Regions from separate parts of the Shewanella sp. ISS20 genome, predicted to be linked through region 3. Evidence: predicted binding sites of a transcription regulator. Region 3 holds the regulator's gene; each other region holds the start of a gene.
The links. The regulator sigma-54, encoded in region 3, starts transcription at its own class of promoters, with help from an activator protein. The targets are predictions, from matches to a motif close to GTTGGCACGNNNNTNGNNT.
Positions count from the first base shown of each region.

Region 1: fliE (flagellar hook-basal body complex protein FliE) is a predicted target of sigma-54. The motif match lies at 1,436-1,454, and genes of this name have one in related genera.
Region 2: flgA (flagellar basal body P-ring formation chaperone FlgA) is a predicted target of sigma-54. The motif match lies at 4,535-4,553, and genes of this name have one in related genera.

Region 1 covers NZ_JAWRZK010000001.1:1,610,047-1,620,086, reverse strand. The annotation lists gene AC1HDP_RS07360 (sigma-54-dependent transcriptional regulator) at 1-1,129, shown strand, start outside; gene fliE (flagellar hook-basal body complex protein FliE) at 1,504-1,839, shown strand; gene fliF (flagellar basal-body MS-ring/collar protein FliF) at 1,931-3,640, shown strand; gene fliG (flagellar motor switch protein FliG) at 3,627-4,664, shown strand; gene fliH (flagellar assembly protein FliH) at 4,664-5,638, shown strand; gene fliI (flagellar protein export ATPase FliI) at 5,638-6,981, shown strand; gene fliJ (flagellar export protein FliJ) at 7,005-7,451, shown strand; gene AC1HDP_RS07325 (flagellar hook-length control protein FliK) at 7,721-9,676, shown strand; gene fliL (flagellar basal body-associated protein FliL) at 9,777-10,040, shown strand, end outside.
Region 2 covers NZ_JAWRZK010000001.1:1,636,345-1,646,384, forward strand. The annotation lists gene flgE (flagellar hook protein FlgE) at 1-867, opposite strand, end outside; gene AC1HDP_RS07445 (flagellar hook assembly protein FlgD) at 920-1,687, opposite strand; gene flgC (flagellar basal body rod protein FlgC) at 1,701-2,117, opposite strand; gene flgB (flagellar basal body rod protein FlgB) at 2,120-2,530, opposite strand; gene AC1HDP_RS07460 (CheR family methyltransferase) at 2,679-3,509, opposite strand; gene AC1HDP_RS07465 (chemotaxis protein CheV) at 3,567-4,487, opposite strand; gene flgA (flagellar basal body P-ring formation chaperone FlgA) at 4,678-5,400, shown strand; gene flgM (flagellar biosynthesis anti-sigma factor FlgM) at 5,530-5,862, shown strand; gene AC1HDP_RS07480 (flagella synthesis protein FlgN) at 5,852-6,289, shown strand; gene AC1HDP_RS07485 (LPP20 family lipoprotein) at 6,387-6,842, opposite strand; gene AC1HDP_RS07490 (FlgO family outer membrane protein) at 6,859-7,518, opposite strand; gene AC1HDP_RS07495 (flagellar assembly protein T N-terminal domain-containing protein) at 8,127-9,299, shown strand; gene AC1HDP_RS07500 (6-hydroxymethylpterin diphosphokinase MptE-like protein) at 9,432-10,040, shown strand, end outside.
Region 3 covers NZ_JAWRZK010000001.1:3,439,007-3,449,046, reverse strand. The annotation lists gene mlaE (lipid asymmetry maintenance ABC transporter permease subunit MlaE) at 1-384, opposite strand, end outside; gene AC1HDP_RS15650 (ATP-binding cassette domain-containing protein) at 371-1,183, opposite strand; gene AC1HDP_RS15645 (calcium/sodium antiporter) at 1,460-2,422, shown strand; gene AC1HDP_RS15640 (KpsF/GutQ family sugar-phosphate isomerase) at 2,458-3,435, shown strand; gene kdsC (3-deoxy-manno-octulosonate-8-phosphatase KdsC) at 3,436-3,987, shown strand; gene lptC (LPS export ABC transporter periplasmic protein LptC) at 3,984-4,544, shown strand; gene lptA (lipopolysaccharide transport periplasmic protein LptA) at 4,531-5,115, shown strand; gene lptB (LPS export ABC transporter ATP-binding protein) at 5,115-5,846, shown strand; gene AC1HDP_RS15615 (RNA polymerase factor sigma-54) at 5,952-7,520, shown strand; gene hpf (ribosome hibernation promoting factor) at 7,549-7,836, shown strand; gene ptsN (PTS IIA-like nitrogen regulatory protein PtsN) at 7,839-8,282, shown strand; gene rapZ (RNase adapter RapZ) at 8,279-9,133, shown strand; gene AC1HDP_RS15595 (HPr family phosphocarrier protein) at 9,120-9,395, shown strand; gene mgtE (magnesium transporter) at 9,482-10,040, shown strand, end outside.

The DNA.
Region 1 (10,040 bases), 1.8 Mb from region 3:
CTTACAAAAAAATCATCATCAATTGCCGGTGTTACTGATGACAGCCTTTGCCAGTATTGATAGCGCTGTTGATGCCATTAAATTAGGCGCCGTTGATTATTTAGCTAAACCCTTTGCACCTGAAGTGCTGCTCAATCAAGTGAGCCGCTATATGCCAAATGCCGCGCCCATTGCAGGGCCTGTGGTGTGCGATGATAAAAGTATTGCGCTCCTTAATTTGGCTAGCCGCGTCGCCGTTTCTGACGCGTCGGTGATGATTTTAGGTCCGAGCGGCTCAGGTAAAGAAGTGTTAGCGCGCTATATCCATCAGCATAGCGCACGCAGCAATGCGCCATTTGTGGCGATTAACTGCGCCGCGATTCCTGAAAATATGCTTGAAGCCACCTTATTTGGTTACGAGAAAGGCGCATTTACTGGCGCTTATCAAGCGTGCCCTGGCAAGTTTGAGCAAGCCGAGGGCGGCACTTTACTGCTCGATGAAATCTCTGAAATGGATTTGTCGTTGCAAGCTAAGTTGCTGCGGGTATTGCAAGAGCGCGAGGTCGAGCGTTTAGGCGGCCGCAAAACCATAGCCCTGAACGTGCGGATTTTAGCGACCTCAAACCGTGATTTAAAAACTGCGGTGGATAATGGCGAGTTTAGAGAAGATTTATACTATCGCATCAATGTGTTCCCGCTCACTTGGCCGGCCTTAAAAGACAGGCCGCTGGATATTTTACCGCTGGCACGACATTTATTGACGCGCCATTGTGAGCATAATCAGAGAGTCGCGCCTGAACTTGATGATATCGCCTGTCGGCGCTTATTAGGCCATCGCTGGCCTGGCAATGTGCGCGAGCTTGATAACGTCATGCAAAGAGCGCTAATTTTGTGCCAAGGGATAAATATTAGCGCCATAGATATCATTATCGATACTCAGGAACCCATAGCCTTTAATGCTCAAGAACAAGAGCCAGTTAATAGCGAAGGGCTAGGGCAAGAGTTGCAAGCCCAAGAGCATGTGATCATTCTTGAAACGTTAAATCAATGCCAAGGTAGCCGTAAGTTAGTGGCTGAAAAGCTCGGCATTAGCGCCAGAACTTTGCGCTATAAAATGGCTAGAATGCGCGAGCTTGGCATGGCGATTTAGGGGAACTTTAAGCACTGAGCACTGAGCACTGAGCATTAAGCATTAAGCTCACTGTTCAAGGCTTAACGCCGTAAGCTTAGTGAAATTGGCTCTGACCGAGTGTTCTTCCCAAGCTTAAATTACCTGACTTAACTCACTTGCCTTAAACCGCAGCGTTACATCGCTGCGGTTAGCTAACATCCAATCAATAGCATTGAAACAACAACATCCAATCAATCACCTTCCTCTGACCTGCCTAAGCCGCCTTACATATCTAAGTTGATGTCAGCCATACCAATTGTCTTAAACCAAAGCCGTCACTAGAGTGTTGGCAAACTAATTGCATCGAGAGATAACTACTCGCCAAAGAGTCAAGTTGCCGTCAGGAGGCTATGATGCAAATTACTACTAACCCCTTGTTTGCTGAAATGCAGGCCATCAAAGCTGAAATTTCCCCGTCGACCAACCTATTACCTGAGTCAATGCGTCAGGTTAATAACACTCAAGGTGCCGATTTTTCGCAATTGCTCAATCAAGCCATAGGTGCTGTCAATGAGTTGCAACATAACTCCAGCAGCTTGGCGACGCGTCTGGAAATGGGTGACACCCGCGTGAGCCTATCTGATACCGTCATCGCACGTGAAAAAGCCAGTGTGGCTTTTGAAGCAACCCTACAAGTTCGCAATAAATTCGTTGATGCTTATAAAGAGATTATGAGCATGCCAGTGTGATATCAAGCCGCGGCTAAGTGATGTCAGCGCTTGATATGTAAGGCGCTGCTATCAAAGGTTCTGGACAGCTAAAAAAATCAGGAATGATATTGTGAGTACAAACGTGATCACTGGCGCCGATGCTGCCACCATAAATGCCGATAATGGCGCCGCTCAAGAACATGAATCAGGCAAGAGTAGCCGTTTTGGCGGCAGTGATGTTTTGCGTCAAATCACCATGATTTTAGCATTAGCAATTTGTTTAGCTGTGGCTGTGTTTATCATGATCTGGGCGCAAGAGCCTGAATTTAGACCTTTACCTAAAATGGATACTCAACAAATGGTTGAGGTCCTTGATGTGCTCGATAAAAACCGCGTTGACTATAAGATTGATGTGGATGTGATTAAGGTGTCTGAAGAGCAGTATCAAAGCGTTAAGATGTTACTGTCCCGCGCCGGTGTTGAAACCGCGACCAGTAGCGCTGATTTCTTAACTAAAGAAACCGGTTTTGGCGTCAGTCAGCAAATGGAGCAAGCACGGTTAAAGTTCAGCCAAGAGCAACATTTAGCCAAGGCGATTGAAGAGCTTACCAGCATTAGCCGGGCTAAGGTGATTTTAGCTCTGCCTAAAGAGAATGTGTTTGCGCGCCATCGCAGTCAGCCAAGTGCCACTGTGGTAGTGACTACTCGGCGCGCTGGGTTAGCTCAAGGCGAAGTTGATGCTGTGGTCGATATTGTGGCTTCAGCCGTTGAAGGGTTAGAGCCATCGCGGGTGACAGTAACCGATGCTAATGGCCGCTTATTAAATTCTGGCAGTCAAACTGGCGTTTCAGCCATAGCGCGGCGCGAGCAAGAATTAGTGCAGCAAAAAGAAGCTGAATATCGCGCTAAAATTGAAGCGATTTTAATCCCTATCCTTGGCCCTGAAAACTTTACATCTCAAGTTGACGTTAATCTTGATTTCACCGCGGTTGAAGAAACTTCTAAGCGCTTTAATCCAGAAGTGCCTTCCCTTAGAAGCGAAATGACGGTTGAGAATGAATCAAGTAGCGGCAGTATTGGTGGCATCCCTGGCGCCTTAACTAATCAACCACCTATGGATGCCAATATTCCGCAAGATGCCACCGAGGCTGCTAAAACCAGTACCAGTAATGGCAGTTCACATAAGGAAGCGACTCGTAATTTTGAGCTCGATACCATCATAAGTCATACCCGTCAGCAAATTGGCACAGTTAAACGCGTCAGTGTGTCGGTGGCAGTGGATTTTAAACCAGGACCTGCTGCTGAAAATGGCGACATTACTCGGGTTGAGCGCACTGCCGATGAACTTAACAATATTCGCCGCTTGTTAGAAGGCGCGGTAGGGTTTAGCAGTGATCGCGGCGATAGTATAGAAGTCGTGACAGTTCCCTTTATGGATCAACTGATTGAAGCGGGTCCTGAGCCAGTACTGTGGGAACAGCCTTGGTTCTGGCGGGCGGTTAAATTGGCCTTGGGCGCCTTTGTGGTGTTAGTGCTTATTTTAGCTGTGGTTAGGCCTATGCTTAGAAAGCTGATTTACCCAGATGGCCAACCTTTACCTGACGAACTTAGGCTTAACAATGAATTGGCCGACATTGAAGATCAATTTGCCAGCGACACCTTAGGCATGCTTAAGGCCAATGATTCGGAATACTCCTATCGGGAAGATGGTTCCATCCAAATTCCAACGCTACATAGAGATGATGATGTGATTAAGGCTATTCGGGCATTGGTGGCCAATGAACCTGAATTATCGACTCAAGTAATTCAAAGATGGTTGGACGAAGATGGTGGACGATAAAAAAGTTGAAAAGGAAGCGTTTAATATTGCCGACATGAGCGGCATAGATAAGACGGCTATTTTGCTCCTTAGCCTGAGCGAAGCCGACGCTGCCTCGATTATGCGGCATTTAGAGCCCAAACAAGTGCAGCGCGTCGGCATGGTGATGGCGGGCATGAAAGATTTTAATCAAGATAAAGTCATGGCTGTGCATAAGAAATTTCTTGATGACATTCAAAACTTTACCGCTATTGGTTTTAACAGTCAGGAATTTGTGCGCCGCGCCTTAATGTCGGCCTTAGGTGAAGAGAAGGCCGGTAACTTGATTGAACAAATTGTCATGGGCGGCGCCTCTAAAGGCTTAGAGTCATTAAAATGGATGGACGCCAGACAAGTGGCCACCATCATTCAAAATGAGCACCCACAAATTCAAACCATTGTTTTATCCTATTTAGACTCAGATCAAGCGGCCGAGATATTCTCGCAATTTCCTGAAAATACTCGCTTAGATTTGTTGATGCGTATCGCGAACCTTGAAGAAGTGCAGCCCGCTGCTTTGCAAGAACTCAACGATATCATGGAAAAACAATTTGCCGGACAAGGCGGCGCGCAGGCGGCCAAAATGGGCGGCCTAAAAACGGCAGCGGATATTATGAACTTCCTCGATACGGCGGTGGAAAGCCAGATTATGGAAACCATGCGCGAAGCCGATGAAGAAATGGCGCAGCAAATTCAAGACTTGATGTTTGTGTTTGAAAACCTGATAGATGTGGATGATCGCGGTATTCAGGCAATATTGCGTGAAGTTCAGCAAGATGCCTTAATGAAAGCCCTTAAAGGCGCCGATGACGGGCTTAAAACTAAAATATTGGGCAACATGTCTAAACGCGCCGCCGAACTGCTGGCTGATGACTTGGAAGCCATGGGGCCTATTCGCTTAAGTGAAGTGGAAATCGCGCAAAAAGAAATTTTGGCGATTGCGCGCCGCTTAGCGGATTCAGGTGAAATCATGTTGGGTGGTGGCGGCGGAGATGAGTTCCTCTAATGGCTGAAAAAATCACCCGCTATCTGGTGCGCCCAGAAGAGCAAGACGAGTTTGATGCTTGGCGCATGCCTGATGTGAGTCATGATATTGCCCGCCCAGATAAAGACTTATTTGGTCATGTCCCAGGGGAGCTAGTATTACCCCTTGATAACGATCTCACCATGATGCCGCCAACCATGGCTGAACTTGAGCAAATTCGCCTCGAAGCCGAGCAAGAAGGCTTTGCTGAGGGACGAGCGCAGGGACTAGAGCAGGGGCTAGAGGCGGGGCGCTTAGAAGGCTTAATGCAAGGCCATCAACAAGGCTTTAGTCAAGGCGAGCAACAAGGTTACGAGCAAGGCATGGCCAAGGCTGTAGAAATGATGACGCGCTTTGATGGCTTGATTAGCCAGTTTATGGCGCCGCTATCTTTGCTGGATGATGAAATTGAATATCAGTTATTGCAGTTAACTCAAGCCTTAAGCCAGGCCGTAATTGGCCATGAATTATCCATAAAACCTGAACATATTCTTCATACCCTAAAACAAGGGATAGCCGCTTTACCCTTAGCCAGCAAAGCCATAGCTATTCACTTGCATCCCGATGATATTCAATTAGTTACCACCTTATATGGCGCCGAGCATATTGAGCACAATGGTTGGCAATTGCAAGCCGACCCTTGTTTAGGGCGCGGTGATTGCCAAATTGTTTCGGGTCGCTCTTTAGTGGACTTAAGTTTGCAGCAACGCCTGCAAGCCGTACTGGCGCAAACCAGTGCGCAAATGCAGCAGTTATCCAATCAAATTAATGATAAACAAGCCACACTTGCGGCGCGCTCAACAAGCGCCGCTACCGCTTGCGATCATAGTGATGGCACTGACACTAGTGACAATGAATTAGCAAGTGACAGTGAGCCTAATTCAGTTGTCACAGAGGCATACACCATTGAGTTAGATAACTTAGATGCTAGTACTCAAGTGATGCGGGAAGACTAATGACTAGTCGTCTGCAGCACCTTAAACAGAGCTTAACTCAGCATTTGCAGCAGCAACATCCGTTTCGCGCAGTGGCGTCTGGGCAGTTAGTGCGGGTGGTGGGGCTCACTTTAGAAGCCAGTGGTTGCCGCGCGCCTGTGGGCAGTTTATGCAGCATAGAAACTATGGCAGGCGAAATAGTGGCTGAAGTCGTGGGCTTTGATGATGATATTCTATACCTGATGCCCGTGGATGAACTGCGCGGAGTATTGCCTGGCGCTAGAGTTACCCCCCTTGGCGCCAAAGCGGGTTTACCTGTGGGTATGGCATTACTTGGGCGTGTGCTTGATGGTAGCGGCGAGCCCCTTGATGGACTTGGGCCATTAACCATTGAAAAACGAGTGAGTAGTCACACAGAAGCGATAAATCCGTTATCGCGGCGAGCTATTACTGAGCCACTTGATGTCGGCATTCGAGTCATCAATGCCATGTTAACTGTGGGCGTTGGGCAGCGCATGGGATTATTTGCAGGCTCAGGCGTGGGTAAAAGTGTGCTACTAGGCATGATGACCCGCGGCACTAATGCCGATGTGATTATTGTTGGGCTGGTGGGGGAGCGTGGCCGAGAAGTGAAAGAATTTATTGAAGAAATTCTTGGTGATGAAGGGCGCGCGCGCTCAGTCGTCATCGCCGCGCCTGCTGATACTTCGCCATTAATGCGTCTGCGCGCCTGCGAAACCGCTACCCGTTTGGCTGAATATTATCGAGAGCTAGGTTATAGCGTGTTGTTATTGATGGATAGCTTAACTCGGTACGCGCAGGCGCAGCGGGAAATTGCCTTGGCCGTGGGCGAGCCGCCCGCCACTAAAGGTTATCCGCCTTCCGTATTTGCAAAGTTGCCGCGTCTAGTTGAGCGCGCGGGTAATGGTAATGCCAGCGCTGGTGAAGGCGGGATCACCGCATTTTATACCGTATTAACCGAAGGCGATGATTTGCAAGACCCAATAGCCGATGCGGCTCGCGCCATTTTGGATGGTCACATAGTGCTGTCGCGCACCTTAGCCGATAGCGGTCATTATCCGGCCATAGATGTTGAAGCATCTATTAGTCGCGTGGCACCTATGGTGGTGAGTGAGCAACATCTTGAAGCTATGCGTAAAGTCAAACAAACCTACTCCTTGTACCAGCAAAACCGCGACCTAATATCCATTGGCGCTTATGCCCAAGGCAGCGATCCTAGGCTTGATAATGCCATACGGTTATTGCCGGCCATGAATGCTTTTATGCGCCAAAGCATGCGTCAAAGCGTCAATTTTGCTGATAGTCAATTAATGCTGACCCAATTAGCAGCTCAATGTAAGTAGTGGTCACTCAATAAAGGGAGAGTGTGATGAGTAAAGATCCACTGCTAACAGTGCTAAAACTGGTGACTGAAGCTGAGCAGCAGGCGGCCTTACAATTAAAAAGTGCCCAGCTTGAATGCCAAAAACGCCAACAGCAGTTGGCCTCTCTCAATCAATATCGCCTAGATTACATGCAGCAGTTAAAAAATAAACTCGGGCAAGATATTAGCGCCAATTATTATCATCAATTTCAGCGCTTCATTCGCCAAATCGATGACGCCATCGCTAATCAGCTTAAAACCATTACAGATGCCAATAATATTCGTGAGCATAGGCAGGCACATTGGTTGCAGCGCCAGCAAAAACGTAAATCGGTCGAGCAACTGCTGGATAAAAAAGCCCAGCAAGCTAATGCTAAGGCGCAGCGATTAGAGCAAAAGCAGCAAGATGAGTTTGTGGTTAATCAATACGCTAGACGCACTATTCGCTAATTACCCGACAGGCGAAAGCGTTAGAGTTTGACACGTTAACGCTTGCCGAACCTCATATTGGCTTATCTTGCCGTCGCTATTGTGAACTTGTCTCTTGCAATTCCTAAGTCTCTTAGTTTGTGGCATTGAAATTGCTTATAACTAGGTCAATAGGGAGTGGTTGCCGTTATTGTCACTGTGACTGTCATTGTGATTAAGGTTAACGCTCCCATGGAACTGGCCTGAGTAAATGCGGGTTAAGATTCAATCAAGGCTTGGCGGAGAATAGCATGCAGCAAAATCAATCTGTGTTTTTAGCGCCTGTAGTCACTACGGCAGTCAATGGCAGCTCAACTAACGCCAGTTTAGTCAATAGCGGCTCAGCTAATACGCGCAGTCAAGTGGCATCTAGCCGTGATAGTGATTTCTCCGCCGCGTTAACGGCCGCCGCCAATGCTAGGCAGCAAAGAGCTGAGCAGTTACAGCAAGAAAATACCCAAATGGCGGCTAATAATAAGCTTGCCGCTGCTCAAAGGGCGGCCAATGACAGCCGCAGAGATACCGCTAATCGCGACGCGGCAAGTAGAGATGCAACGCGCGCCCAGCAAACAAGTACTGACACGCCAAGAAATCCAGAGATTAAGCCTGTTAAAAATAGCGATACTAACACCGCATTAACCGATAAAACTAAACCGTTAAATCATGACGTTAATCAAGCTAACAAGCCGGCTGTCAGTCAAGATAAACACTTGCCGCTTGGCAAAAATTTTGGCCGTGACGATTTTATGACGCTGATGTTTAGCCAGTTAGGTATTGATGACTCAGCCCTTGATTCCCTCAATGTCAATCAATTAGCTGGGGCCGATGCTCGTTTAGATGGTGAGCTCAGTTTAGCGGTTGAAGAGCTTGATGCCTTACTGCAAGGCAGCTCTATACCTGAGGCAGAGCTTTCACTAGAGCAGCTATTAGCGCTGTCGTTGGAACATGAACAGCCCACAGACATAGATGCCAAAGTACTCAATGAACTTGCGGCCTTATTAGCTCAGTGGCAGCAAGGCAATGATAAAGAGGCATTACCGCCTGATTTACAGAATTTGCTAACCAATACTTGGGAGCAATTGCAGCAAGGGCAAGCACTTGAGTTATCAAGCAATGAGTTAGCGCAGTTCAAAGAGTGGTTAAGCACGCAAGGGCTGGAGGCTAAGGCATTGGATAAGCTTGATGCTCCTAGTTTGGCTGCCATGCTGCAACAAACCTTAGCCGCCTCTGGTGAGCCTTTGCCAAATACTGAACCTAAATGGCAAGCCGCGAAAGATGCGCTGGCTGCTACGGTTGTCAGTGGTAAGGACGTTAATAGCTTGGTACTGAGTGATGGCGCGAATCATCCTAAAACGGCGCTAACTAATAACGCCAATAGTCAGAAGGGCTATCAAGCTGAGCTATCAGCCAGCGCTACAGCGCAGTTACATGCCAATAGCCATTCAGCACTTAATCAAAGCCCACAAAGTCGCAGTAACATTTTAGGCGAGGGACTAGTGAATAGTGCGCCAAATGCTGGCGTTAATCTTGAGGCTCAATCGCCGCTAAATAGCCAAGGGAGCATGGCTTCACAACTTAGCAAATCACTATTAACGCCGCAAGATGCACCGCTAACCGATAAGCAAATGGCAAGTTTGTTAGCCGATGCAAAATTTCAAGTGGTTGAAAATGATCCTAAAACCATAAATGTATTACCAAGTACAGCTAGCGTAAGCCTGGATGCCACTAAAACCCAAAACGTAAGCCAAGTGCAATTATCGTTACGCCAGCATTTAGATCAGCAGCTGCAACAGCATGAAATGATTGAGCGCTTTGCGCCTGTGATGCGATCACAATTGCTGGCCATGGTGTCTCAAGGGATTGGGCAAGCGGAAATTCGTCTCGATCCGCCTGAACTTGGCAGCCTGTTAGTGCGCATTCAAGTGCAGGGCGAACAAACCCAAGTGCAGTTTGTGGCAGCCTCAGCGCAAACCCGCGACATGCTTGAACAAGCCATGCCGAAATTACGCGACTTACTCAATGATCAGGGCATGCAATTAGCGGACTCACAGGTGTCTGAACAAGGCAAAGAGCAACAGCAGCAAGGTAAGCAAGAAGGCGGCATTGAAGGACAAACCGATATGTTGACTGAACTTAGCAGCGCCGAGCTCGAAACAAGTTCAAATCAGACAACTAGTTATGCTCAGGGTATAGATTATTATGCGTAAACAGGTAATCTGTATTTGGTTATATGATTTAACAACTGATACTTATGCTTTACTTGCGTTAGCTGCTAACTATCAATGAGTGAATGTTAAGGGATTAACCATGGCTGCTGGACTTGAACTTGAAAACAAAGACCAACCTAAGGCAAAAAGTAAACTGCCGTTGATTATCATAGCGGCTGTGGTTGTGCTGTTAGCTATTGGTGGCGGCGCCTTCTTTTTCTTAAGTGGCGGTGAAGAGCCAGCCCCTGAAACCGCCGAAGCCGGCGCGGCGGCAGCCCCTGCAACTGATGCTGCCGCCGCGCCCGCTACAGGTGAAGCCTTTTATGTGCCTATGCCAAGACCCTTCTTATTTAATCTCGCGGTA
Region 2 (10,040 bases), 1.8 Mb from region 3:
GGTGGTAATAGTGACTGGAGAGCTGCCGGTGTACACACCAGTATCATTAAATTTAACTACCGCGCCTTTCCAACCGCCCGCGTTAGTTGCCGACGCTGCCGTATCAGGCGTGCCGTCGGCATCGGTATCCGTTTGATAGGTGCCAGCGGCGCCAGAGACATCTACTTGCAGGCCATCTACCGCATAAAAGGCTACCCAGTTACTTTCGCCGGTATAGGCGCCATTTTCTGGTCGCACAAAATAACTGGTCATAATGTGTGGCTCCCCCAGTGAGTCATAAAAAGTCACTGAGGTAGAGTTATTAAAAGTATCAGGATCGTTTGGGTCAAATAGCGATGGTTTTTTAACATCTTCGCCCGCGTTCAAATTCATCTGTATGCCGACTTCCGCCGTTTTTACTGGGCTACCGGCCGTATCTGGAATTTTCACTTGCGCTGTGGTGGTTAAGCTTACTGAGGTTGAATTACCGTCTTTATCCACTGGAAACGCTTGCAAGAAATTACCGGCGGCATCGGTTAAATAATTACCTGAGTCAATTTTAAAGGCACCAGCGCGAGTATAAGCAAAGTCTTGGTTACCTAAGCCAGTTGACGTCACAAAAAAGCCGCCGCCACTAATGGCCATATCAAGGGCGTTACTGGTGAACTTTAAACTGCCTTGATGAAATTGCTGCGCCACTTGAGTGGTAGTCACGCCGCCACCGACCGCAGTTTTACCGCTAGAGAAAATCGAGTTGGCATAGACATCGGCAAACTCGGCGCGCGACTCTTTAAAACCTACGGTATTGACGTTTGCCACGTTGTTCGCTGTGGTATTAAGATCTTTCTGGGCGGCAGCGATACCACTAAGTGCAATATTAAATGACATAGTAAACCTCTACTTCAACTCGACTTGGCGGCAAGGCTTTGCCGCCGCGGCATTATTTGTTTTCAGCAACGGCAAGTACGTCACCGAGTTTGACTCCGCCGATTCCTTTAAGATTCAGAATGGCCCCCGTAGTTGCATTGCCCAGTGACACACTGGTCACATGGGCATAACTCGATACTGGTAATGCTTGTGACTTACCATCAAGCTTACCGCTCGCTTTAAACACATAATTGCCCGCAGCGACTAACTCGCCTTTGCTATTTTTGCCATCCCAACCGAAGTCGACATTACCACCCGCGCTGCCATCCACCGCAAAGGTAGTGATTAGCTGACCTTTTTGATCTTCAACCCGCACCATGATGTCTTTAATAGGTTGGGGGGTAGTGACTACCGCATTAACATTAGGATCTTCGGCGCTCACATGGGTGGTGGCTGATGGGATCAACACCTTTTGCCCAACTAAACCAGACGCTTGCAACGCTTGGCTGGACGTCATCACACTATTAAGCGTTACAATTTCAGCATTGAGCTTGGCAATGCCATCCACGGTTGAAAACGAGGCCATCTGCGCAATCATCTGATCATTACCCACAGGCTTAAATGGGTCTTGCATGGATAACTGTTGACTCAGCAAGGCAAAGAAATCCGCTTGTGTCAGTTCTTGGCCTTTAGGTTCAGGGGTCTTAGCATCTTCTGGTAAACGAATGCCGTCTAAAAACGGATTGGTCGTCACTGTCGTATTTTTGCTAATAGCCGAACCTAGGTTAGATTGGCTATTTGCCGGTAAGGGGCCGGTACCCAATGGATTAACCAGGTTCACGACTTACCTCCTATTATTTACCGATACGCAGTGTCTGCTGCAACATAGATTTGGCAGCATCTGCCACTTGCACATTCATTTGATACGAGCGCGAAGAGGAAATCATGTCCGCCATTTGCTCCATAACATTGACATTGGGCTTATAAATAAAGCCATCGGCGTCAGCCATAGGATGTGCGGGGGAATATTCCTTTTGCAGTAACTCATCACTTTCCACTATGCCCTTAACCACTACACCTTGGCCATGTTGCTGCTGATGACTCGCTTTGGCCATAGCGGCTTCAAATATCGGATAACGGGCGCGATAGGTTTTATCTTGGCTACTGGACACGGCATCGGCGTTGGCAATATTACTCGCCGTGGTATTCATCCGAATCGATTGCGCCGTCATGCCGCTACCTGAAACGTCAAAAATATTAAATAAGCTCATGATTAATTACCTTTTAATGCTTTTGTTAGGCCACTAAACTTACTGTCGAGAAATCCTAATGACATTTGATATTCCAGCGAGTTTTGCATAAACGCTGTTTGTTCATGCTGAATCTCCACGGTATTGCCATCCCCGGTGTCGGCTTGATTAGGATTGCGATACTTAAGTTCAGGAGCCAATTTAGATTGCAAATCAAAGTGGTTGTCATGGCTTTGGCTCATGGGCAGGCGCATAGTGGCAGTCGATTGTGTACCCATGGCCGCTTGCATCGCCATGGAAAAATCAACATCTCTGGCCTTATAGCCTGGAGTATCTGAGTTTGCTATGTTGCTAGCTATCACTTCAGCTCGCTGCGCGCGCACACCGATAGTGTACTGATGCACTCCTAATGCTTTATCGAAACTGATCGCCATAATCTTGCCTCCCGACTTTGTTAGCAAACATAAAGCAATTGATGTGCCAGAAAAGAAATGACGGCAGCAAATTTACTAAATCAATGGGTTAGCTGAGCTAAAAGCAAAAAACCACAGGATTAGCTGTGGTTTTTTGTCAAGTATGGGCTTAGCGTTTGCGGTAGAAGATCCCAGGATTGCAGCGCACCATGTCAAAATCATCACTAAGACCGGCCAACGACTCTGAAGCCCCTAAAAACAATATCCCTTTAGGGTTTAACGCGGCAGCAAATTGCCGCAAGATTTTAATCTTTGCCTCCGAGCCAAAATAAATTAACACATTGCGGCAAAAAATAACGTCAAACTTGCCCATAGAAGAATAACTGTCTAACAGGTTAAGCGGTTTAAAGGTCACTAGTTTGCGGACATTATCTTTCACTTTCATGCGGTTTTGATGTGGCAAAGGTTCGAAAAATTGGCGTTTATGTTCTTCAGTCAATCCTCGAGCCAGCGCTAAATGGTCGTATTCTGCCACGCCGCAGCGCTCAAGCATGGACGGCGAAATATCTGTGCCAACTATACTAGTGCCGTTTAACGTCCCAGGTCGGCGCTGTTGAAATTCCATCAAGGTCATAGCGAGCGAGTAAGGCTCTTGCCCAGAGGAACAAGCCGCCGACCAAATTTTTAGCGGCTTACCGAGCGCCGCATACTCAGGCAAAATCACCTCGGCCATTAACTCAAATGGGAATTTATCGCGAAACCATAAGGTTTCATTGGTCGTCATGGCATCAATGACATCGACGCGCAGCTGACGGTCGAGCGAGCCCATAGCCATTTTCACTAACAGTGACAAGGAGTCACAATTAAACTTTGCCATTAATGGGCTTAAACGACTACAGACTAAATATTGCTTGTTGTCCCCTAACACTATGCCACTTTGTTGTTCTAAAAATTGTGCAAACTGACGATATTCGTTATCAGTTAGAGTTTTGTTTGACAAAATAAACCCCTATTCATTCTCACAATACCTATCAAATAGTGCAGCTAGGCCGGCACGTCATAAGCAGAGGTGTTTATTCACCGCTTGCGCTAATTCATCTGGGTTGAATTTAGCAATAAAGTCATCTGCCCCGACTTTCTCAACCATAGCTTGGTTAAACACACCGCTTAACGAGGTGTGCAGCACTACCTTGATATGCTTAAGCTTAGGGTTATCACGAATTTCAGCGGTCAGGGTATAGCCATCCATTTCTGGCATTTCAATATCTGAAATAATTAACGGAATTTGCTTAGAAACATCATCGCAAGTTTCGGCCCGAGCTCTCAGCATATCGAGTGCTTCGCGGCCATCTTTGGCGGTATCAATTTCAAGTTGCAACGAATTAAGCGAGCGAATGATTTGCTTACGGGCCACAGCCGAATCATCGATAACCATGATGTGATAATTTTTATCGCGATCAATATTAAGTAAGTCGGCAGTTTCTTGACTAATTTCGGTTTTGACTGGGGATATTTGGTCGAGAATTTTTTCTACATCGAGAATTTCAACTAGTTCGCCTTCAATTTCAGTCACAGCGGTTAAATACGAAAAACGCCCCGTGCCATCAGGTGGCGGCAAAATGGCGCCCCAATTCATGTTAATAATACGTTCAACAGAATTGACTAAGAAGCCTTGAATACTGCGGTTGTATTCCGCAATGATGATGAAACAATTATCAACATTTTCAATGCGTTTCCCTCCAGTTGCCGCACTTAAATCAATCACAGAAATAGTTTGACCACGGATATGAGCCACACCACGCACTAATGGACTGAGCTTAGGCAGAGTCGTTAACGGCGGGCATTGCAGTACTTCTTTGACTTTGAAAACGTTGATACCGAATCTTTGTTTGCCACTGAGTTTAAATAGCAACAACTCTAATCGGTTTTGACCGACCAGCTGAGTACGCTGATTTACAGATTCAAGAATATTTGCCATATCATTGCCTTTGTTACTATTTGATTCCCTTCCTACTCGTAAAGAGTATAGGCACATAACTTGCTTTATTTACATTAGTTATAGCGCAGCGTCGAAACTATGACGCTAAAAACCTTAAAAAAATCATTAACCGTGAAATGACTGATTGAAGTATAGGTGCATTCTTGAAAAATAAGCCAGATTTGACACTATGACAACAAGCATATGGATAATTATCGCGTTAGCATTCAGTGTTAACCTCACCGCGGCGGCCAATAGTGACAGCGCCAACACGGCTGTGCGCCCAACGGCGGCAGACATTAAGCGACTGGCAACCGATGCCATTGCTACTAAGGTAGAACCTATTACTGGCGCGCAAATATCCATACAAGCCCACACACCTAACGCGCGGGTAAAATTGCCACTGTGCAGCGGCGCCATTCGTGCCGAAGTTGCTGCCAAGCGCGCTATCAGTCGCAATAATACCGTCAAAATTAGCTGTAATAGCCCCGAACTTGATTATCCGTGGCAGATTTTTGTCGCAGTCAAAGTTGATATTCGCTTTCCTGTGGTCGTTGCCAGGCGTCCCATTAATGTGGGCGAATTACTGACTAGCGAGATGTTAGATATTGCCATGATCGAGAAGAGTCAGCTGCGAGGCGAGCAATTTAGTGAGCTTGAACCCATCATAGGCAGTCGCAGCAAACGGCGAATTAGCCAAGCAAGTCCGGTGTTTATTGAAAATTTATGTTTTGTGTGTGAAGGTGATAGTGTCACTATTATTGCTAAGAGCACTAATTTTACGATTCGCACTCAAGGCGTTGCTGAAAGTAATGGTGTGCTCGGTGAACATATTCAGATTAAGAACGCTCAATCGCAAAAATTGATTAAAGCCGTCGTGACTAAAGTGGGAACAGTTGAAATAAATATGTAAGTTATTTGCTCGCTGAATATTTACTATTGATTTATTAACGACTTAAATATTTATCGAAAAAAAAGTTAAGTCATAACGCTTTTGGTCGATAACTAGATACATTGTAAACGCATGCTATTGGAGCCAATTATGGCGATTGATTTTTCCAAGCTGAATTCTGCCAGCAATACTCAGGTATACAGCAAGTCTCAACAAGCGGCGCTTCCTCAAACAGGAAATGCTAATGCGCCAGTTCAACCTCAGGCGACGACTGTGCACACGGACTCAGTCAAGTTGACGCCGCAAGCGCAGCAGCTACAAGGCGCGAGCGCTAAAATGGCCGGCTCACCTGACATAGATCAAAAGAAAATTGATCAAATCAAACTCGCCATCTCTGAAGGGCGCTATAAGATAGACCCTGAACGCTTGGCGGCTAACATAGTTGAATTTGAAAAACAGATGCAGGATTTGAATGACTATTGAACAACTTAGCTTAACTACGCTGCTTGATACCCAGCAAGCTTGCCTTAAGCAACTTGAGCTGGTTATTGCCCAAGAAACTGCGGCTTTAACAGCCAAGCAGGCTGATGCCTTATTAACGTTAGCCGCCGAAAAAAATAGCCTGCTTGATAACTTATCCCAAACGGATCAAGCCTTAGCTTCCCATCCGCAGCACATCTTACTGACCTCAGATACCGCGCTTGCGGCGCAAGTGGCGCAATGTCGTCAGTTATTAGTAATTTGCCAAGACTTAAATCAACGCAATGCCAGTTTGATTGAGCTTAATATCGCCAGCCTCAACCGCCTCGCCCAAGCTCTGCAAGCCAGTCGCAATGCCAATAGCCTCACTTATGATGGCAAAGGTAAAACCAGCACAATCGCCACCTTAGGCAATAATCTTGAAGTATAAGTAGCCACGCATTTAGCTATGCTAATAGCGGTCACTTATTGGAAAAATAGCCTGTTCAGCCAAGACGGCTGAATCAGCAGCCACCTAAAACATCCCATTAGAAATAAGTAACCTCTTTAATTCGTTGCGGACGATTTTGCTGCTGATATAACTGCCAAACGATCGCGAAATCCATCTCGACTTCAGTGACATAATGCTCACCCGCTGGATAACTGCGCACTACTTTAGCGCCGCGAATTAATCCTTCTACCGATACTTTGACTTCATCGTTTGCCACCATCCATTGCGACATCTGATTAGAGGCGCTGATATGTTGGCCATACACTTGCTCAGCTAATTCGCGATAAGCGGCAATTTTGGAGGCTTGCATGGCCATGAGCATCTGCTCAGCTGAGTTTTTCGCTCTTGATTGGATAAGCGGTGCATAACCTGTGGCTGTTAATACCGGAAACTCACTGGGCGCTTCGGTTTCCCATTGCACGTATCTATCGTTACTGCTGCACCCCATCAAAAACAAACTCGCGACCAACACCAGTAGCCCTGTGCGTCGCACAGATAATAAGCCTAAATTACTCATTACTTCCTCCTATGAGCTTAACCTTGCCTTCGCCGGGTTTGCTATAACGATAAATGATGCCGTTCTCAGATACGCTGGTTCTTGATGGTTCTAAATAGGCGCCAAATTCAGCCAATGAGGCGTGAGCCGCCGCCGCGGACATTAGCTGCTGATAAGCTAAGTCCACTATCTTGCTATTAACCTGCATGCCACTTTGATTAAAAGAGTAAGTAGTCACTAACACGTATTCCACTAAGGCATCGTCACGTAATTGTTGCCAATCACGACTTAAGATAAAGTCACCTTGGGGCGATATCCGCATGCTTTGCGCCAAATTAATATCAACCACATTAAACTTTTGCTGCTGTAAAGATGTCATCAAACTTTGTTGCAGTTGCCGGCCGAAATCACTGCTCTGATTAAATTCTGATACTGTGACTGGGGTTGCCACTAACATCATCTTACTGAAAATATAGTCTTTATGATGGCGCACTAAGTCATTCACTATGCGCGCCGCCAAATGATCCATTACGGCCGTAGGCGGCAACCCATTGCCATCTTGTAAGTGACCCAGCGGCAAAGGCGGTGGCTCTTTGGCTTTAAGGGTGCAACTGGCTAATGCCAGCACACTGATGCCGTACAATGCCACTTTCAGCAACTTTTTCATCATCATCCCTCTTACTTCGGCCGCGAATATTTCAAAATAATGAAATAACACGCGCCCCTATTTCATCTGGCTTAACTGCTCTGGCGTTAATTATGCAAACCTAATACCAAAATAGGGTAATTGATAAACTAATACCGAGGTGCAATCAGCAAGCGTTTAAACTTGCCTAGCGTTAGGTATTTATGATGAGGCTTTCGGCTTTCCAAGATTGAAAAATCAAACCAAGCCCAAGAACCAACAGTTATATACTCATCTCAAATGCCCAAATAGCAAATTTCATACGGCCTAGATTCAAAGCAGCAGCTAAAACTCTTTATCTAAAACACTCAAACACATGCGCCTCCAATAGCATTAACGGCAGCATAGTCAAAAACTCCAACCATCACTGCCATTTAAGCGCATAGCTTTATACCTATATTGATGATTGCAAACACGGGCATGTTTATTGCTTACATCGCTAACTAACACAGGCATTGACACTCTGACATCGAAACAATGTCAGCAGATAGCTAGCACAATCAGCTCTTTGTTGCTTCAGCTAGCAAAATTAAGCCATAAAAAGATACGCCAATGGATGCTCATGCAGTCAAGCCCTTGACGCTAAGGAGATAAGAGTGAAAACCAAGTCATTATTATTGCTAAGCCTACTGTGCATCAGCATAAGCTTTGATGCTACGGCAGCGCGCTGGGTTAATGCCACTGGGCAAGCGAGTATTCAAAACGATAATATCGATGCTGCCCGCCAAGAAGCCATTAAGCAAGCCATCACTTATGCCGGCCTCAGCCAAGGCTTTACCATGCAAAGCCAAACCACGGTAGATCAAGGCCATATCATTAATAATCAATGGAATATGGCGCAACAACTGCAAACTCAGTCAATGAAAATGATTTCTGAACTCATTATTGGCGATGAGCTTCAAGTAAATATCGCGCTATTAGTGCAAGATGAAGCTGTCTATGAAGAGCAATGCACCCCAGCATCGCTTACGGCCGCAATTTTAGTGCCGCAGGCCACAATTAAAGATCGCAGCCAACTTAATTATGGTCAGTTAGTTAACTTTGAAACCGAGCTTGCCAATCGCCTCGCCAAACAAATGGAAGCATACAGCCATAAGTCGTTTGCACAATTACACAGTAATGACCGCTTGGACATAGACACTAGCCTTGCGCAAACTCGGGGTTATCGCTTGCCCGATTGGCTCGGCAAAACCACTGACAGCCAATATATCTTGCAGCTTAATATCGAAGATATGTCCTTGCTTCCAGCCACTGAGAGTATGTTTGGCTTGATGGCCAATGATCCCTTACGCCATTTTGCTGTGACCTTTAGCCTCATTCACAGCATTAGTGGCGAAGTTATTTGGCAAAAGATCTTTTCCCACCAAGCGGCTTGGCCCTTTGAAAAACAACAACAAGTGTTACCCAATAGCTTAGTATTTTGGAAGTCGCGCTATGGGCAAGGCATAGATGCGCTATTAATTGATGCCATTAAAGACTTAGATAACGAATTAGTATGCAGGCCAACCCTCGGGCAAATAGTGGCTATGGAAGGCAATCGATTAGTCATCAATCTTGGCCGTCGCCATGGCATGAACTTGCAAGATACAGTCGAAATAATTTTAAAACGCGATATCACAGATAGGCTCAGTGGCATGCGTTCGCTAGCAACCCCAAGCCAGTTAACCTTCCGCTTAGATCAAGTGAGTGAACTCAGTGCCAGCGGCGTGTTTGAGGAAGCGCTTGGCACCGGTGGTATTCAAGTACAAGATGTTGTGGTTAAGCAATAACTTAAATAGCTGGTTAAGCGGTAACTTTGAACAAGCTCGCTTAAACCCAGTTAATAGCAATACAGTCAATACCAAAACCGTTAGCAGCAAAATAAATTAAGTGAATTAAGCTCGCACTAAAATGGAATTTACATGGCACAGACATCACTGCTTGATAGCCAACTCAGCATAATTGAGAGGCGCTGGCCTAAGCTTGCGCAGCAACTTAGTGAATTCACCATTGACGATATTCATGCGCAGTTTAAGGTCGAGTTAACCCAAGGGCTTGAGCAAACTATAAGCATTAATGGCATTCAGCTCAGTAGCCGCCATGACCGCTACCAAGAAGCGGCAGCTTGGTGCCAAGCAATTAATGAAGCCTGTCCGCACGTCGAGTGTTATGGCATAGGTATGGGCGACACGCCTTGGTATCTACTTATCGTCAAAAAAGTCGCCGCGCTGACACTCCATTGCTTAAACCTTAAATTATTGAAACTGTTACTCACCTATACCGACCAAAGAGAGTGGCTAACGCACCCTAATCTTGAATTAGTGAGTGCGCCAACGCGCCCAAGTTTAGGCGCCCATTGGCTCGCCTGCACCGCCGACTTACACTTTTGTGACCCACATTATTACTATCAGCGCGATATTATTTGGCACGAAAAAAACCTCAGCTACGCCAATAGCCGCCACGAGAGCAACCGCGCGCTTCACTTGCAACGCTTTGAGGAAAACCGCCACTATTGGCAGCATGACCCAGAT
Region 3 (10,040 bases):
CTCAGTACTTTTCATCAAACCGATTTCAGCGGTTAATGCTGAGCCTGCGCGCCCCGCAAACAGCAAAGCGGTGACGACTGGCCCAAGTTCTCGCAACAAACTTAACGCCACCATAGGGCCTAAGCTTTCTTCGGTACCGAAATCTGCCAGCACGGTATAACCTTGCAGCGCTAATACCATGCCGATAAACAGGCCTGACACTAAGACAATCAGCATAGATTGCACGCCAACTACATAGATTTGCTTAATCAGTAGTGGCAAGCCTTTTTTTACTCGCGGCCAATGGGCAATGGCGCCCCACAGCATCAAGCCAGCCCGGCCAAAGCCTGCCACCTGATTGATGCCATAGCGCCCAAGTGTCGCAATTGAATCAAGCACGGCCATTGGTTAACTCCTGAATATAATCCTTGGCAGGAAAATGAAATGGCACTGGGCCGTCGGGCTTGCCACATAAAAACTGCTGCAATTTAGCATCCGTTGATACTCTAAGCTCTTGCGGCGTGCCTTGCGCAATAATGGTTTTATCCGCGATGACATAAACATAATCGGCAATCGACATCACTTCATCGACATCGTGACTCACCACCACCGAGGTTAGATTAAGGGCGCTGGATAAATCACCGATTAATTTAACCACTACTCCCATAGAAATCGGGTCTTGGCCAGCAAAAGGCTCATCATAGAGCACCATTTCTGGTTCCATGGCGATGGCTCTCGCTAAGGCGGCGCGTCTTTGCATACCGCCGGATAGTTCATTGGGGAATAATTGCGCCGCGCCGCGCAAACCAACCGCTTCAAGCTTCATTAATACTATGCGCTCGATAATGGTGCTTGGCAGACCCGAATGCTCGCGTAAGCCAAACGCCACGTTATCAAACACATTGATATCGGTAAATAAAGCGCCACTTTGAAAGAGCATGCTCATGCGCCGACGCAGCTGATATAAGTCATCTCGCGATAATTGATGAACATTGTGGCCATCAAATAAGACTTCACCGCTGTCTGGCGTTAATTGACCAGCAATGAGTTTTAATAAGGTAGTTTTCCCTATACCACTCGGCCCCATGATCGCTGTGACCTTGCCTCTGGGAATAGTTAAATTTAAATCTTTGAAAATAGGACGATTACCACGACTGAAATTCAGGCGTTTCACTTCCACTAAGGCTGTTGATAGCTCAGGCATTTTGCATCCTATCGTAAATCAAAATCCATGGTTCTTAGAGGGCTATCAATTAACGCCGCTCACGTCTATGCCAATGAAAGGGCTGACTGGATGACACACAGTGCCTCAGGTCAAAGGTCGAGATTTTGCCTCAAGAGCCACAGAAACAGAAGGCAAATTGTACGTAAATGACAGCTTAAGCACAACCAAGTCACGACTCTGTTACCTCAGCACTTTTAATTTGACTCAAATCCAGCGAAAATGCGCACCATAATCCCAATACTCATTATTTTAAGAATGCTGTTTAATCTTTTGCTCTTGGCCGCTGGACTCGCGTTATTAGTATGGAGCGCGGACAAGTTTGTTTATGGCGCTGCCGCCTTTGCCCGTAATTTAGGCCTGCCACCTATGCTCATTGGTCTCACCATTGTCGCCATGGGCAGTTCGGCGCCAGAAATGTTTGTATCGGTCACTGCTTCACTCAATGGTATGAGCAATACCGCCATAGGTAATGTGCTTGGCTCTAACATCGCCAACATCACCCTGATTTTAGGGATTACCGCGCTGCTTGGGGCGATTGCTGTTAGCAGCCAAACCATGAAACGCGAAATTCCTATGATGCTAGCCGCCACAGTGCTGGCCGGCTATTTACTGTATGATGGTGAATTATCACGCTTAGATGGCGCGATTTTACTTGGACTCTTTGTGGTTCTAATGGGCTATTTGATTTGGCAAGGCATTAAAAGCCGCCCAAGTGATGCCTCAGATGAAGATGACAATGATGATATTCCTACAGGGGTATCAACCAAGATGGCAGTATTTTGGATAATCCTTGGCATCATACTGTTACCTCTGTCAGCAGACTGGATGGTCGATGGCGCCGTAGGTATAGCTCAAGCTTTTGGTATGTCTGATTTAGTGATTGGACTGACCATTATCGCGGTCGGTACTAGCCTGCCAGAACTGGCGGCCTGTGTTGCAGGTGTATTAAAGAAAGAAGATGACTTAGCCATAGGCAATATCGTCGGTTCAAATTTATTCAACATTTTAGCCGTATTGGCCATTCCAGGCTTATTGGCCCCAGGCAGCGTTGATGCCATGGCCAGTAGCCGTGATATTTACATGGTACTCGCCAGCAGCAGCGCCTTAGCCATCTTGGTATTACTGAGCGGTAAACGCCAGCAACTATTGCCATGGCACGGCGCGCTGTTATTAGCCTCATTCATTGGCTACCAAGCTTTGGTATTATGGTCTAATTAATTTCCCGCTTAGGGCAAGGACTCAGAGAAACCGTTATGACAGAAGAACATCAATGGCGCCAGTGGGGCCGCAAGGTCGTAGATATTGAAAAATCTGCACTAGACAATCTTTATCAATATGTTGACTCACCTGAATTTGCCGCAGCTTGCACTATGCTGCTCAACTGCAAAGGTAAAGTCATAGTCATGGGCATGGGTAAGTCTGGGCATATTGGTAATAAAATTGCCTCGACCTTAGCCAGCACCGGCACTGCTGCCTTTTTTGTTCATCCTGGCGAAGCCAGTCATGGCGACTTAGGCATGATAGCCGAGCAAGATGTGATTATTGCGATTTCAAATTCAGGCGAAGCTTCTGAAATCTTGACATTAATGCCGGTTATCAAGCGCTTTGGCATAGAAGTTATTACTATTACCGGTAAACCTGAATCCACTATGGCCAAGCTTAGCAATGTCCATTTATGTATTCAGGTGCCTGAAGAAGCTTGTCCATTAGGACTAGCACCGACTTCAAGCACTACCGCTACCTTAGTCATGGGAGATGCCTTGGCCGTTGCCTTACTGCAAGCTAAGCGCTTTACCCGCGATGATTTTGCGCTGTCGCATCCTGGTGGCAGCTTAGGGCGCAAGTTACTACTCAAAGTAGCTGACATTATGCACTCTGGTGATGAGTTACCACTGGTATCGCCAAGCGCCAAGATCACCGAAAGCTTGTATGAGATCAGCAACAAAGGCCTTGGCATGACAGCTGTGGTAGATGACAATCATAAGTTATTAGGCATTTTTACTGACGGTGACTTACGCCGGATCATAGATGCCAACATAGATTTACGTCATACTGAGATTGGTCAAGTGATGACGAAAAATTGCGTTACCGTCGCCGCGGATATTTTAGCGGCCGGCGCATTAAAAATTATGGATACCCGCAATATCAATGGCTTGATAGTCGTTGATGAACAGCAGCACGCCATTGGGGCGTTAAACATGCTCGATTTGGTAAAAGCTGGAGTAATTTAACTGATGCAAGAAACATTTTATGGCCCAGTCGCCCAAGCGATTTGGGATAAAGCCAGTGCGGTCAAATTACTCATTTGTGATGTCGATGGTGTATTTTCTGATGGTCGTATTTATCTTGGCAATCAAGGCGAAGAGTTAAAAGCCTTTCATACTCGCGATGGCTTTGGCATCAAATCGCTATTTTCTGTTGGCATTCAAGTCGCTATCATTACCGGCAGAAAATCCAACTTAGTCGCACAGCGCATGTCAGCCCTAGGGGTTGAGCATATTTATCAAGGCGTTGATGATAAACAGCAACCCTTTACTGAACTCTTAGCTAAGTTAGCCTTAGATCCAAGCCAAGTGGCTTATATTGGCGATGATGTGGTTGATTTACCTGTGATGCAGCACGTAGGTTTGTCGGTATGTGTTGCCGATGGCCATCCATTTGTTAAGCAGCAAGCCGATTGGGTGACCCACATTAATGGTGGCCATGGCGCAGTGCGAGAACTCACAGATTTATTGTTACTCAGCCAAAATAAATTTCATTTATCCCATGGGATGAGCGTATGAATCGGGTCACTCTGGCCATAGTCTTATTCTTTAGCGCGGCGTTAATCCTGTATTGGCAAGTTCAAGTAAAAAAATCGGCTCAAGAATTACATACATCGCAAACGCAAGAGCAACCCGATTTTGTGGCCGACAATCTTAAAAGTGTCGAATTTAACCCAGATGGTACTGTGAGCAGTCGCGTAAGCGCGCTGCATATGGAACACTTTAATCAGACTCAGACTACGTTTTTTACTGAGCCTGTGTATCAGTTGTACCCAGAAAATAGTGATGACCAATGGCAATTGCATGCCAAACAGGGCAGCTTAGATAAGCTTACGGGTAAAGTAATATTAGAGAATGATGTTATTATTGAAGCTCTTGCTCCTAATGAACCCATTCAAACGCTGACAACCAGCTATTTGGAGCTAAACCTGAATACTATGATTATGACCTCAGATAGGGACATAAATATTCAAGGCACAGGTTTCACTGTAAAAGGCAAAGGCCTCTACGCTGACTTAAATACCCAAACTATTGAGCTTAAAAGCCAGATAGAAGGAACATATGAACCTAAGTAAATCAATCGCTACCCTTATCTTTTGCGGTTTAAGTTTTAGCGCTACGGCTATCAATGATTCACTCAATCAAGAAGTGAAAATTGATGCCGCGCGTCAGTTTGCCGACATCAAGAATAAGCAAGTCATCTATTATGGCCCAGTGGTAGTGACTCAAGGCAGCATTAAGATCCATGCCAAAGAATTAAACGCCAGCAGTAATCCAGATGGCATGACAGTATTAGTGGCGCACGGCACGCCAGCCACTTACTCGCAAATTCTTGAAAATAACCTGCGCGCGACCGCTAGCGCCAATGAAATTCAATACAACATGAGTAAGCGCATTATGACCTTAATTGGCAATGCTACCATTGAGCAAGCAGGCAGTAAGGTTAGTGCCGAAAAAATCGTTTATAACATTGAAAAACAACAATTAATGGCTGAAGGTGATAAGCAAAAAGACGAGCGAGTCATTACTATCATCAAACCAGAAAGCTTTAGAGATGACTTGCCAAGCAAAGACGATGGCAAGTTTAAACTACTAAAAACTAGCCAGTCGGTCGACTCAAAGAATAACGAGGGGCAATCTCAATAATGACAAGCTTGACTCTTAGGGCTGAGCATCTCGCCAAAAGTTATAAAAGCCGACAGGTAGTTAAAGATGTGAGCTTAACCGTCAAAACCGGCCAAATTGTCGGCTTATTAGGCCCTAACGGTGCTGGCAAAACCACCACCTTTTATATGGTGGTCGGGCTGGTAAAAAGTGATAAAGGCCATATTTTCATTAATGATGAAGATTTGACGCAAGACCCTATGCATTTACGAGCACGTAAAGGCATAGGTTACTTGCCGCAAGAAGCCAGCATTTTTAGAAAACTAACCGTCTATCAAAATATTATGGCGGTGCTGCAAACCCGTAAAGAGCTCAATAGCGATGAGCGTGAAGCGCAGCTAGAGCATTTACTGGAAGAGTTTCATATTACCCATATTCGCGATTCGCAAGGTATGTCGTTATCGGGTGGTGAACGGCGTCGGGTTGAAATTGCTAGAGCATTAGCCGCCAATCCTAAGTTTATTCTGCTCGATGAGCCATTTGCAGGGGTTGATCCCATTTCAGTGATCGACATTAAAAAGATCATTGAACAACTCAAAAGCCGCGGGCTTGGGGTGTTAATCACTGACCATAACGTCCGTGAAACCTTAGACGTCTGTGAGCATGCCTATATTGTTAGTCATGGTGAATTGATTGCAGAAGGTACCCCCGCTGAAATATTAGATAACCAGCAAGTGCGCGCAGTGTACTTAGGTGAACAATTCAGGCTATAGTTAACTTTAACAAGGCGATCAGTAAGGTCGTCTTTTACTTTGTGATATACGCTTATTATTCAGTGTTTTCCATCACAACTCTCATAAGTAGGGATAGCGGTAATTATGAAAGCGTCACTCCAGCTTAGACTGGGTCAGCAACTTACCATGACTCCGCAATTGCAGCAGGCCATTCGTCTGCTGCAATTATCATCCATGGAACTCCAGCAGGAAATTCAGCAAGCGCTGGAGTCTAATCCGCTATTAGAATTGGATGAAGAGCAATATGATCCCATCCAAGCCGCGACGGAAGGCAACGAGTTTGATGTCACTCACGTTAAGAGTCAGGACAAAGAACTAGAAACCAATGACAACAATACAGCAGACAGCAGCGACATGAGTTATGAAGCTGATGCCGTTGAAGCTGACTCCTATGAAGTCGATATGGAGCGCGATAGCTCAAGTGTCGATACTAGTGATGCCCTCACCCAAGAAACTATGCCAGAAGAGCTGCCTTTTGATAGCAGTTGGGATGAAGTGTTTACCGCAACTAGTAACACAGGCTCTGGTAATCTGCGCGATGATGACATGCCGTTTCAAGGTGAAACCTGCGAAGGCTTGTATGAGCATTTAGAATGGCAAAAGAATCTGACTCCGTTTAGCGATACCGATCGCGCCATTGCAACCACTATTATTGAAGCGATTGATGAACGCGGTTATCTCACCTTATCGACTGCTGAAATTCTGGATGCCATTAGTGATGATGACGATATAGAGCTTGATGAAGTGGAAGCGGTTCTTAAACGGATTCAGCATTTTGATCCCATAGGTGTCGGCGCCCGAGATTTGCGCGAATGTTTACTTATTCAGCTGTCGCATTTTAATGAAAACACACCATATTTAGCGGAAGCTAGACTGCTGATTGATGAACATTTGGATGTCTTAGCCGCCAAAGATTTTCGTTTATTAATGCGAAAAACTCGGCTCAAAGAAGATGATGTCAAATATGCGCTGCAACTGATCCAGACCTTAAATCCGCGCCCCGGCTCGTTAATTACGCCAAATAGCGATGAGTACGTGATCCCTGATGTATCGGTCAGCAAAAAAAATGGTCGTTGGGTTGTAGAGCTCAATCCCGATAATATGCCTAAACTGAATGTGAACCAGCATTATGCCGCCATGGCTCGCAGCAGTCGCAATCAAGCCGATAGTCAGTTTATTCGCGGCCACTTGCAAGAAGCCAAATGGTTTATTAAAAGTTTAGAGAGTCGCAATGATACGCTTCTAAAGGTGGCGACTTGCATAGTTGAGTTCCAGCAAGGTTTCTTTGAGTTTGGTGAAGAAGCGATGAAACCTATGGTTCTTAATGATATAGCTGAAGCCGTTGAAATGCATGAATCGACGATTTCACGGGTAACGACTCAAAAATATATGCATACCCCTAAGGGAATTTTTGAATTAAAGTACTTTTTCTCTAGCCATGTAGGCACGGATGACGGCGGAGAATGCTCCTCTACAGCAATTAGAGCCTTTATCAAGAAGCTAGTCGCTGCAGAAAACCAAAAGAAACCACTGAGTGACAGTAAAATGGCTCAGCTTTTGGCAGAACAGGGAATTAACGTTGCACGGCGCACCATAGCCAAATATCGAGAAGCTATGTTGATCCCACCGTCCAATCAGCGTAAAAGTTTATAACCCACCATCTCACTGGAGGCAGGCATCTATGCAAATTAATCTGACAGGGCACCACGTAGAAGTAACCGATTCGTTACGCGAGTATGTTGAAAACAAGTTCACAAAGCTTGAACGTCATTTTGAACAGATCAATAATGTGCATGTTGTTTTAAATGTTGAAAAAAATCAGCAGATTGCTGAAGCCAAGCTACTAGTGAGTGGTGGTGAAATATTCGCTACCTCCGAACATCAAGATATGTACGCCGCGATTGACGCCCTGATAGATAAGTTGGACCGTCAAGTCATTAAACACAAAGAGAAATTAATAAAACATTAACGATGGAACTCAGTACCATCCTGCGACCAGAGTGCACTACCTGTGCCACTCCGGGCAGTAAGAAAAAGGGGCTTGAGCTTGTCAGTGATCTAGTGGCAGCTCAATACCCCAACCTATCTTCCCAAGAAATTTTTGAGAGCCTATTAGCTCGCGAGAAGAAAGGTAGCACAGGCATAGGCAATGGCATTGCTATCCCTCATGGTCGCCTTGATGCAATCAGCGAGCCCATAGGAGTGCTTATTAAATGCTTAACTCCTATATCGTTTGATGCCATCGACAAGCAACCAGTAGATATCATATTTGCTTTATTAGTGCCGAGCGATGAATGTCAGCAGCACTTGACGACCTTAGCGGCAATAGCCGAAAAACTGAGTGATAAGCAAGTTCTCAAGCAAATTCGTAAGACCGAAGATGAAACTCAACTCTATCAGGTGATCACAGCATGAAACTGGTTATAGTCTCTGGCCGCAGTGGCTCAGGGAAATCCGTCGCCCTGCGAGTATTAGAAGATCTTGGTTATTATTGTGTCGATAATTTACCTTTATCCCTAATCGGTAGTTTGCTGAGCGAATTGCAAGTAAGTAACGATAAAATCGCCATCAGTGTCGATGTACGTAATTTACCTGAACAAGAAAAACTGCTTGAGCAAGAGCTGCGTAAACTGCCTAATAGTACTGTTATTAAAAGCATGTTTTTAAACTCTAGCGATCAAGTACTTCTTAAGCGCTACAGTGAAACCCGCCGCCTGCATCCTTTATCTAAATCCCAAAGTTCACTCGGTGATGCGATTAAACGTGAAGGCGAATTGCTCGCTCCTCTGTCCAAAATAATGGACCATTTCATCGATACCTCGAACTTAACCATTTATGAGTTAAGCGATAAGGTGCGGGAAATTTTGCTCGGCCGCGTTGAAAAAGAGCTAGTCATCACCTTTGAATCCTTCGGTTTTAAGCATGGCATGCCAACCGAAGCCGATTTTATGTTTGACGTGCGTTTTTTGCCAAACCCCCATTGGGAGCAAGAACTTAGACCGCTTACCGGGCTTGATGCGCCAGTGCAAGAGTTCTTAGGCCGCCAAGTGCAAGTCAATAAGTTCATCTGGCAAATTGAAAGCTTACTGGGTACTTGGTTGCCACAATTAGAACGCAATAACAGAAGTTACCTAACTATTGCGATTGGTTGTACCGGTGGTCAGCACAGATCGGTTTATGTTGCCGATCAACTCGCAAAACGTTTTGCTAACGGTAAGCACACAGTGCAATCGCGCCATCGAGAGCTTAATAATGCCAGTGCTTGAGCGCCAAGTAACTCTATGTAATAAGCTTGGATTACATGCCCGCCCAGCCACTAAACTTGCGTTATTGGCCAGTGAATATCAGGCTAATATCACCTTAATTCAAGGTGATAAACAAGCCTCGGCCGCAAGTGTCTTGGGGTTATTAATGCTGGGCTCAGGCCCTGGAAAAACCATACTTATCCGCGCCGAAGGCGAAGAAGCACAAGCGGCCATGGATGCAATTTGCAATCTAATCAACGCCCGATTTGATGAGAATGAGTAAACCCGGCGCTAAAAGCCGCTGAATTGGGCGTGTTCATTTAGCTAGGCTAAGAGTATGATATGCGCCTGCCAAAAAGGGAGGGATGCATGCCAGTCGAAGCACTCAATAATGATCATACTCAGTTACTCCTAGATCAACTGTCACACGCCCTTGGTAGTGGGACGTTTGTCCATGTACGCGATATGCTCAGCAACATGGCCGCTCAAGACATAGCGCATATTATGGAGTCATCGACTCCTCAAACTAGGCGAGTGCTATGGCAGCTTATCGATCATGATCAAGCCGGTGAAATTCTTGAAGAACTTCCTGAAGATTTAAAAGATCATCTAATTAAACAAATGTCCCCAGAAGGCGTTGCTAAGGCAACCGCTGGCATGGACACAGACGATCTCGCCTATATTTTACGCAGCTTACCCGATGCCTTGTACCAAAAAGTACTGCTGTCTATGAGCACCCAAGATAGGGCTAGGGTTGAACAAGCCCTGTCTTATCCTGAAGATACTGCTGGTAGTATCATGAATACCGATACTGTGACTTTAAGACCGGATGTCACTATTGATGTGATTCTGCGTTATCTGCGCCTACGCGGCCGCCTGCCAGATGCGACCGATACTTTATATGTGGTAGATAAGCGCGACCGTTTAC